Regions from separate parts of the Methylobacter sp. Wu1 genome, predicted to be linked through region 2. Evidence: riboswitches for the same ligand, from Rfam matches in the RefSeq annotation. Region 2 holds a riboswitch; the other holds the start of a gene.

Region 1 (4,166 bases), on a different contig from region 2:
AAATACTCGACTTGCAGCCATTGTTTCATGTTCATATTGTTATCTCCAAATGGGTTAGTGATTAAGGTCCAGCTTGTGGTCAGTTATTATAATGGATAGCGAGGAAGAAGTTTCTATCCGCCGTATTATAAGTCTTGATGGTTTGATAATTTTTATCTAGTAAGTTATTGAGCTGCGCGCTCAGCATCCAGTTTTTATTGAAATGATAGGCTGACCGCAGGTCGACGGTTACGTAACCGGCTATTTTCGTTTTATTGCCTATGTCATCGAATCGGTCACCTTGGGCCAGTATGTGCGTGCCCACATCAAGCGCTCCGAACGATTTGGATAGGTCGAATGTCAGGGTTTTCTCGGCGCGTCGCGGCAGGCGGGCATTGGTTTCCCGGTTTTTGGGGCTTAACAGATCGAGGCCCAGCTTGCCGTCCCAGCCCAGCCACTGCTTGCTGATTTCAACTTCAATACCGTCGATTTGCGCCTTGCCGATGTTTTCCGCACTGAATTGAAATGTGACCGGATTCGTGACCGGCGTGATCAGGTTGTCGATGTTGGTATGGTAGGCCCGCACTTCCCATTGCAGCCAGTGGTCGCCGGCAAGCCCCGCTTCGAACGAGGTCGATTTTTCCGGTTTCAGGTTGGCATTGCCATAATTCGGAAAATAAAGATCGTTGAACGTCGGCGCCTTGAAGGCATTGCCGAAGCTGGCAAAAGGGCTGATGCCGAAGTCTGAGTTATAGCGCCAGCCGAAATTGCCGGTAACATAATCGCCGAAAGCCTCATTTTCATCCCAACGCAACGAGGCATTGACAAAGTGATTATCCAGCACGCGGCTGTGCAACTCCGTGAACACGCCGACATCATAGCGGGACTTTTCCTTATAAGGCGTTGTGCTGTCCACTTCATCGACGCGATAATCCGTACCGGCAATCAATTGATGGTTATCAGATAAGGTGAAATTATTCAGCCAGGTGGTGTTCCAGCGCGTCGTGTTGAAACGGCTGGTGAATGAACCGTCGGGCGCAAACTGGTCGCTGTCATCGCGGCTTTGGCCTAAACGTAATGTTGACCGCCAGTCCTCCATAAAATCCATGCTGGCGGAGGTGCCGACAACCTGGTCGACGAATTTGGTTTTATTCTGGGCGTTGCCATCGTATTCGTTTTTGCCTTCGGCACGCATGAAAAACGCTTCTACTTCGGCGTTATTGTCGAAGCGGTGGCCAAGCCGCGCATTCAAGCCTGTGTTGCGGTAGCCGTCTTTGTCGGGCTGATCGAAACCGAAACGCCCCGGAATCGGTTCACGGTTATTAAAGCCCTGAGAGTTGAAATGCGATGCGCCCAGGCTGTACCAGCTGTTTTTCCATTTGCCGCTGACCGTGCCGGACGTCTTGATCGTATCGTATGATCCGCCGCCGGCGTCCACGCTGAAACTGGGCTTTTCTTCCTGGCTGCCTTTGCGCGTAAAAATCTGGATGACGCCGCCTATCGCTTCCGAGCCGTACAGGCTCGATTGAGGACCTTTGATGATCTCCACCCGTTCGATCTGATCGATGGGAATAAACTGAAACGGCGTCGTGCCGGCAGTGGCTGAACCGACCTTGATGCCGTCGATCAGAACCAGCACATGATCGGAATTGGTGCCGCGCATGTATACGCTGGTATTTTGGCCATAGCCGCTTTGCGCCATATCGATGCCGGTCGTATTTCGTAACAGTTCCGGCAGGGTTTTTGACTGTAGACGTTCGATATCGGCCCGCGTATAAACTGTTGATGCAGCCGCCAACTGGTCTTTGGGCGTTTCCGTTCGTGTGGCCGTTATGATCATTTCGGGTAAATTGAGTGAATTGTCCGCCTGGGTTTCCCGAGCCTGTAACGGGCTGTTAAAACCTGCCAACACTAATGAACCGACTATGAATTTTTGCATGTGTCCTCTGCGCCGCCCGCGCATCAAGGTTGTGTGTAATTACAACGGAGGACAAAAGAAGACGACAGGGATGTGCGGTCTTTTTCGTAGACAGCCCTCCGCTGTACCGAATTAAACTTTCGGGCCGGTCTCCGGGCTTATAAGTGGCATGGGCCTGAATCGTCACCTTCCCGTGCATGACACAGTGGCATTTTAACGATTCTTTTACTTATCTACCGTTGCGGGGGCAGCGTCGGCTTTGGCAGGACCTGACCGACTTCCCGTTTAACCATCAGCTGTAAAATCCGATGGAACCTGAAAGCAGGCGGCAATTATAAGGGGTAACCGGGATAAAGCAAATTAATGCTGACTGCGTATGCCTCAAGCAATCGGTATTGGAGAAAATATGCAATGGTCCGGTTTGAAGCAGACCGTAGTTTATGTATTTTCTAAGTCTGGTGATCAGGCTTAAAGAGCGCAGTATTTATTGTGAAAAAATTACACTGCTTATTGTGAAAAATTACATTGTTGATCGAAATCTATAAAGGATAAGATTCTGTTTGAGATAGATTGAAATATCTCTGCTTTAGCATGCTCTATATTATAAATTCCTCATTCAATCCAAATTTAAACTTCAGGAGGCAGATAATGCGTCTAAATTTAGCCATAATCGCGGCTTTGCTACCGATCCATCTCGTCTTTGCAGCGGATAATCCCGTGTTGCAGGGCGATTCATTGGCAATCTCTCATGTCGATACGCCTGAGCAGGTCGGACAATATCGGGATGCCAGGTTTCAACGGAATGAAAAAGACGGTACCTGGACATTGTCAGGCATGACAGAAACCCAATTGGCGACGGTAGAAAAAGTCGAAGTAATCAAAATTCGCTCTCGTCCTGTGCAAATATTTCTAAAGGTGAGCGGCTATCTTCCTAGCCCCTGTTATCAACTGGAGCAGGCCGGCCAACGCTATGAGCCTGTCTTCGGCATACCGGAAGCTAACTTGCCGGCGGGACGGTTCGAAGTGGCGCTGGGGCTTGTTCCGCTGCAAACTTTTGTTGCGTGCGCTCAGGTCATCGAGCCGTTCGAACGCGTTATTCCTCTGCCTGTTTACGGGCTGAGTCAGGGGACTTACGAATTCGATGTCAATGGCATTACGGGGTCGTTTCGGTTAAATACTGATAGCAATCTGCCGGTTTTTTACGGCTCGAAAGACAGCCCCATCCGTGTATTGGACGGCATCGTTCCCTCTAAATAATCAGCAGGCAACGATCAGCTTTAACCAATAAATTCGAAGTGAGTGGAATTCAGAATGGCTCTCGCGCAGGGTTTTTTGAATTCCACCGCTTAATCTACGGGCTAGTGAAAGTGGATTATCGCTCTACCGCTGGCAGTCACTGCAAAATACCGTTGACCGGTTGGATAATCTGATTTCCTTTAAAATTTGTTGGCACCGGGTACAAGGCAGCCCGACGCGCCCGTAGACATTGAGTTGTTGCTGAAAATAACCCGGCTTTCCGGCTTCATTGACAAAATCGCGCAACGTCGTACCGCCTTGTTCAATAGCCTGGCGCAAGATCGCTTGAATACAGCCAGCCAGTTTCTGATAGCGGGTCAAGGAGATTTTTCCCGCCTGGCGCGCAGGGTGTATGCCGGCCATGAATAAGGCTTCATTGGCGTAGATGTTGCCGACGCCGACGACGATGTGGCTGTCCATAATGAATGATTTGATGGGCGTTTTCTTGTTTCTGGATAGATCATAGAGAAGATCGCCGCTGAAATCCTCCTGCAGCGGTTCGGGGCCCAAATCTTTGAGCAAGGGATGCTGTTCGGCCGGTTCCGTCGTCCACAACACCGCGCCGAACCGGCGCGGATCATTGAAGCGCAGGATGATTTCGTCCGCGAAAATAAAATCGATATGGTCGTGCTTGCCGGCCGTCTGGCCGTCGGAGATGATCCGCAAGCTGCCGGACATGCCCAAATGCAGCAGCAGCGTGCCGGCATCGGTCGCAAGCAACAGGTATTTCGCTCTTCTGGAAACCGTTTGTATGCGCAGCCCTTTCAAGGTTTGCTCGAGATTTTCCGGTACGGGCCAGCGCAGCCTGGGCTGGCGGATAATGACGCGTTTGACGGTTTGCCCTTCAATATAAGGCGTTATGCCGCGTCGGGTCGTTTCAACTTCGGGTAATTCAGGCATGAAAATAAAGCTAAAGCATTATAGGGAGCTGTATTTTATTTATTAAAGCATAAGGCCACGAAAAATACAGAGG
Region 2 (4,166 bases):
GCATGATCAGGTCGCAGACTTCCCTGACCGCGCCGTGTCCGCCAGGCAAAGTCGTGCACCAGTCGGCATGCTGTTTGACAACAAAATTCGCATCGTCAACCGCAATGGCAAGACCGGCCCGGATCATGATCGGCAGATCCAGCAAGTCATCGCCGACATGGGCCGCCTGGTCCGGCGTAATCTGCAACTTATCGATGATTTCATCAAACGCGGCAATCTTGTTTTCATGACCTTGATAGACATATTCGATGCCCAGATTTTTCATGCGCAACGCTACCGAGTTCGATTTGCGCCCCGAAATAACGGCGACTTCCACGCCGGTCTGCCGCAACAGCTTGATGCCGTGTCCGTCGCGCGCATGAAAGGCCTTGTATTCATTGCCTTCATTGTCGAAAAAAAGCTTGCCGTCCGTTAAAACGCCATCCACATCCAGGATCAGGAGTTTCAGCTTTTTGGCCTTTTCGAGCACGGCCTGCATTTGTCCTGCTTCTGTCATTACACTATTCCCGCATGAATCAAGTCATGCATGTTCAAAGCCCCTATCGCGCATCGATGCCCGTCGACGACAATCAATGCGTTGATTTTTTTCTGTTCCATGATGCGCATGGCTTCGGCGGCGAGCATATCGGCCGTAATCACGGTGCAATGCGGCGTCATGACTTCGGTAATGGCGGTACGGTGAATGTCCAGATTCCGCCCCAGCATGCGCCGCAAGTCGCCGTCGGTAAAAATCCCCACCACCCGGTTATCGGCATCGACGACCGCAGTCATGCCCAGTTTTTTTTCGGTCATTTCCAGCAGCGCCTCGCTGATCAATGCCGTCTCCGGAACGGACGGCACTTTACTGCCGGCATGCATGATATCGCTCACCATCAATAATAGCCGCTTTCCCAAACTGCCGCCGGGATGCGACAAGGCAAAATCATCGCGCGTAAATCCGCGCGCTTCGAGCAATGAAACAGCCAAGGCATCGCCCATTACCAGCGCCGCGGTTGTACTGGAAGTCGGCGCCAGTCCCAATGGACAGGCTTCCTGCTCAACACCGACATGAATGTGGACCGTTGCAAATTTAGCCATCGTGGAAGCGGGGTTTCCGGTCATTGCGATTAAAGGCACGCCCAAACGCTTGATAATCGGCAGGATAGTCAAAACTTCGCCGGTTTCGCCGGAATTTGACAGCGCCAGCACCACGTCCTGGCGCGTAATCATGCCCAGATCGCCATGGCTGGCTTCGCCCGGATGCACAAAAAAAGCCGGCGTTCCCGTACTTGCCAGCGTCGCGGCAATCTTGCCGGCGATATGCCCTGACTTGCCCATACCCGTAACGACAACGCGGCCGGTACAATTGAACATCAACTTGCAGGCGGCAACAAAATCATCATTGATCTGCTCGGCCAATGCAGCAATCGCGCGATTTTCCACCTGGATGACAGCCAGCGCCAGTTCGCGGAGCTTTTGATCATGTATCTTCATGTTCTGCCGGCAATATCAAACGCCAACCGCGCTTTGATAAAGAACCCATCCATAGACAGTATAGACCGACACTAAGCCGAACCCTTCCATGCGACTGATATGCCCGGCTTTTGAAATGCCATAACCCAAAATAAACAATGCGCCGGTAAAAGCCAGCATGACCGGAAAATCGCGAGTCAGCACGCTCTCGGCAACCGGCCCCGGCGCCAGCACGCCCGGCACTGAATAAACAGCCAGCAGATTATAGATATTCGAACCGACGACGTTTCCGACCGCCAGATCATCCTCACCTTTCAAAACACTGCCGATTGATGCGGCCAATTCCGGCAGGCTCGTGCCTACAGCAACGATCGTCAGGCCAATCACTACATCGCTGACGCCAAAAAACTGAGCGATATTGACCGCTGACATCACCAATACGCGAGAGCTCAGCAATAACCCAACCAATCCAAACCCAAAGTAAAGCCACGCTTCTTTATTAGGCAAATTCTCGGACAGTTCGGCTTCCATCTCCTCGCCTAAAAGATCATGTTGTTTTTCATTAGATGCTGTACGGATCAACCACCCTGTAAAGGTGATCAAACCTACCAGCATCAAGGCGCCATCGAAAAAATCCCAGCCATCCAGGGACAGCAGGTAAGCGCCGATACTGAGAGCCATCAATACCGGCAATTCTCTTTTTAAAATGCCGGAATGAAACGCCAAAGGCGCCACCAGCGCCGTAGAACCCAGGATCAAACCGATATTGGCTATATTGGAACCCAATGCGTTGCCTATGGCCAGACCGGCATTTCCCTGCCATGAAGCAATGGTTGATACCAGGATTTCCGGCGCAGATGTGCCCACGCTGACTATCGTCAAACCGATGAGCAATGGAGAAATGCCGAGATTTCTGGCAATGGAGGCCGTTCCCGTAACGAATTTATCCGCTGAATAGACTAAAACAGCCAATCCTGCTAGCAGAGCAATAAAGTTGATGACCATGGAGTTCCAGCTCAAAAATTGCTTATTATGCCATGTTTATCTCATTCATGTACTATGCATGACAACCCCTTTGTCATGACTTCACGCATGTCGAAGCTGACCGGCGCAGCACCGTGACTCATGGCGAGAACAAATACATTACCCTTGAATTAATGCCACAGCAGATCAACTACCGGCGGAACAATCATCGCCTGTTGTTGAATCGATTGACTCGAAACATGCCGCCTCATATAATCAGTCCGGTTTTATGGTTCCCGCAAACAGCGGGTGAAACTGGAAGTCGGTTAAAAGCCGACGCTGCCCCCGCAACGGTAGGTGATTGCCATCACAAGCCCGGAGACAGGCCTGAAACTGTAACAGCAGTATTGCGGAGGGCGATCTGTCACACGTCAGCTTTTGGCTTGTCGTTCTACGCTGTTATTTTAATTAACCAAACGCGGGATCGACAATCATGCAAACCTATTCCACGACAACAGCAGCTTTTTCCTCAAAGTTTCTGCCCGGCTTAAGCGCCCTCGCATTGGGCCTGACCATTATTCTAGGCGTCGGCTTCATGCAGGACGCCGGCAATTATCTGCATAACGCCGCCCACGACAGTCGCCACAGCGCTGCTTTCCCTTGCCATTGATATGGCCGATTTTCGCAAATTGTTTGCGGTCTCGCTGCTGGCCGGGATTTTGGCCGGCCTGCTGCTTAGCTTGTTGCAACACTATCAGACCCAGCCTTTGATCCTGGCCGCGGAACGCTTTGAAGCGCCTGACGCCGATCAAGCGCATGACTGGCACCCCGAAGACGGTTGGCAGCGCGCAGCTTTTACCCTGCTCTTTAACTGCCTGAGCGGCTTAGGCTTTGCGCTAATGCTCAGCACGGCGATGTACTGTCAGGGCGCCAGCGGGCATATGCGCGGGTTGTTATGGGGCATGGCCGGTTACCTGGTGTTCTTCGTCGCCCCGGCATTGGGCTTGCCGCCGGAACTGCCGGGCACCGACAGCGCCGCATTGCACAACCGGCAAGCCTGGTGGCTGTTTACGGCGGCAACCACCGCGGCCGGCCTGTTCGGCTTGTTTTTCGGCAAAAACCGCTGGCTGCAAGCCGGCAGCATTATTCTGCTGCTGGTCCCGCATCTGATCGGCGCCCCGCATCCCGATGCCGTGCAAGCACTGGCTCCCGAGCCTTTGCAGCAACGTTTTATCTGGATGTCTGCTGTCGATAACGCACTTTTCTGGCTGGCTCTGGGCGTTTTCTCAGGTTGGCTCTTACCCAAATTCAGACTTTAATTCATGACATCTCCATCAGCCCGACATTGCCCGGCCATGCTAATCAGCGCCCCTGCGTCCGGACAAGGCAAGACCACCATTACCGCCGCACTGGCCTATTATCACCGCCAGCAAAACCGCAAAGTCAGGGTATTCAAGACCGGCCCCGACTTCATCGATCCGCAAATCCTGGCCCATGCCTCGGGACAACCGGTGTATCAGCTGGATTTGTGGATGATGGGCGAAGCGCATTGCCGAGAACTGCTGTACCGCGCCGCCGCCGACGCCGACGTCATCCTGATCGAGGGCGTGATGGGCTTGTATGATGGCGACACCAGCAGCGCCGATCTGGCTCAGGCATTATCCGTGCCTGTCGCAGTAGTGATCGATGCCCAGGGCATGGCGCAAACCTTTGCCGCCGTCGCGTATGGCCTGGCCAATTACCGGCCGCAA

What was found. A riboswitch is a leader RNA that binds a small molecule or an ion and turns the genes downstream of it on or off. The one in region 2 is predicted to bind cobalamin.
Region 1: it holds a riboswitch for cobalamin, as region 2 does, so the genes downstream of both, V2P20_RS14555 (TonB-dependent receptor) here and V2P20_RS06380 (CbtB domain-containing protein) in region 2, are expected to answer to the same signal.

Annotation. Positions count from the first base shown of each region.
Region 1 is NZ_JAZHOC010000067.1:24,097-28,262, forward strand. Features, by position in the region: gene V2P20_RS14550 (hypothetical protein) at 1-35, opposite strand, end outside; gene V2P20_RS14555 (TonB-dependent receptor) at 80-1,918, opposite strand; cobalamin riboswitch at 2,023-2,231, opposite strand; gene V2P20_RS14560 (hypothetical protein) at 2,546-3,154, shown strand; gene mutM (bifunctional DNA-formamidopyrimidine glycosylase/DNA-(apurinic or apyrimidinic site) lyase) at 3,278-4,093, opposite strand.
Region 2 is NZ_JAZHOC010000042.1:66,526-70,691, reverse strand. Features, by position in the region: gene kdsC (3-deoxy-manno-octulosonate-8-phosphatase KdsC) at 1-496, opposite strand, end outside; gene V2P20_RS06390 (KpsF/GutQ family sugar-phosphate isomerase) at 496-1,473, opposite strand; gene V2P20_RS06385 (calcium/sodium antiporter) at 1,489-2,457, opposite strand; cobalamin riboswitch at 2,689-2,821, shown strand; gene V2P20_RS06380 (CbtB domain-containing protein) at 2,909-3,085, shown strand; gene V2P20_RS06375 (CbtA family protein) at 3,087-3,734, shown strand; gene V2P20_RS06370 (cobyrinate a,c-diamide synthase) at 3,738-4,166, shown strand, end outside.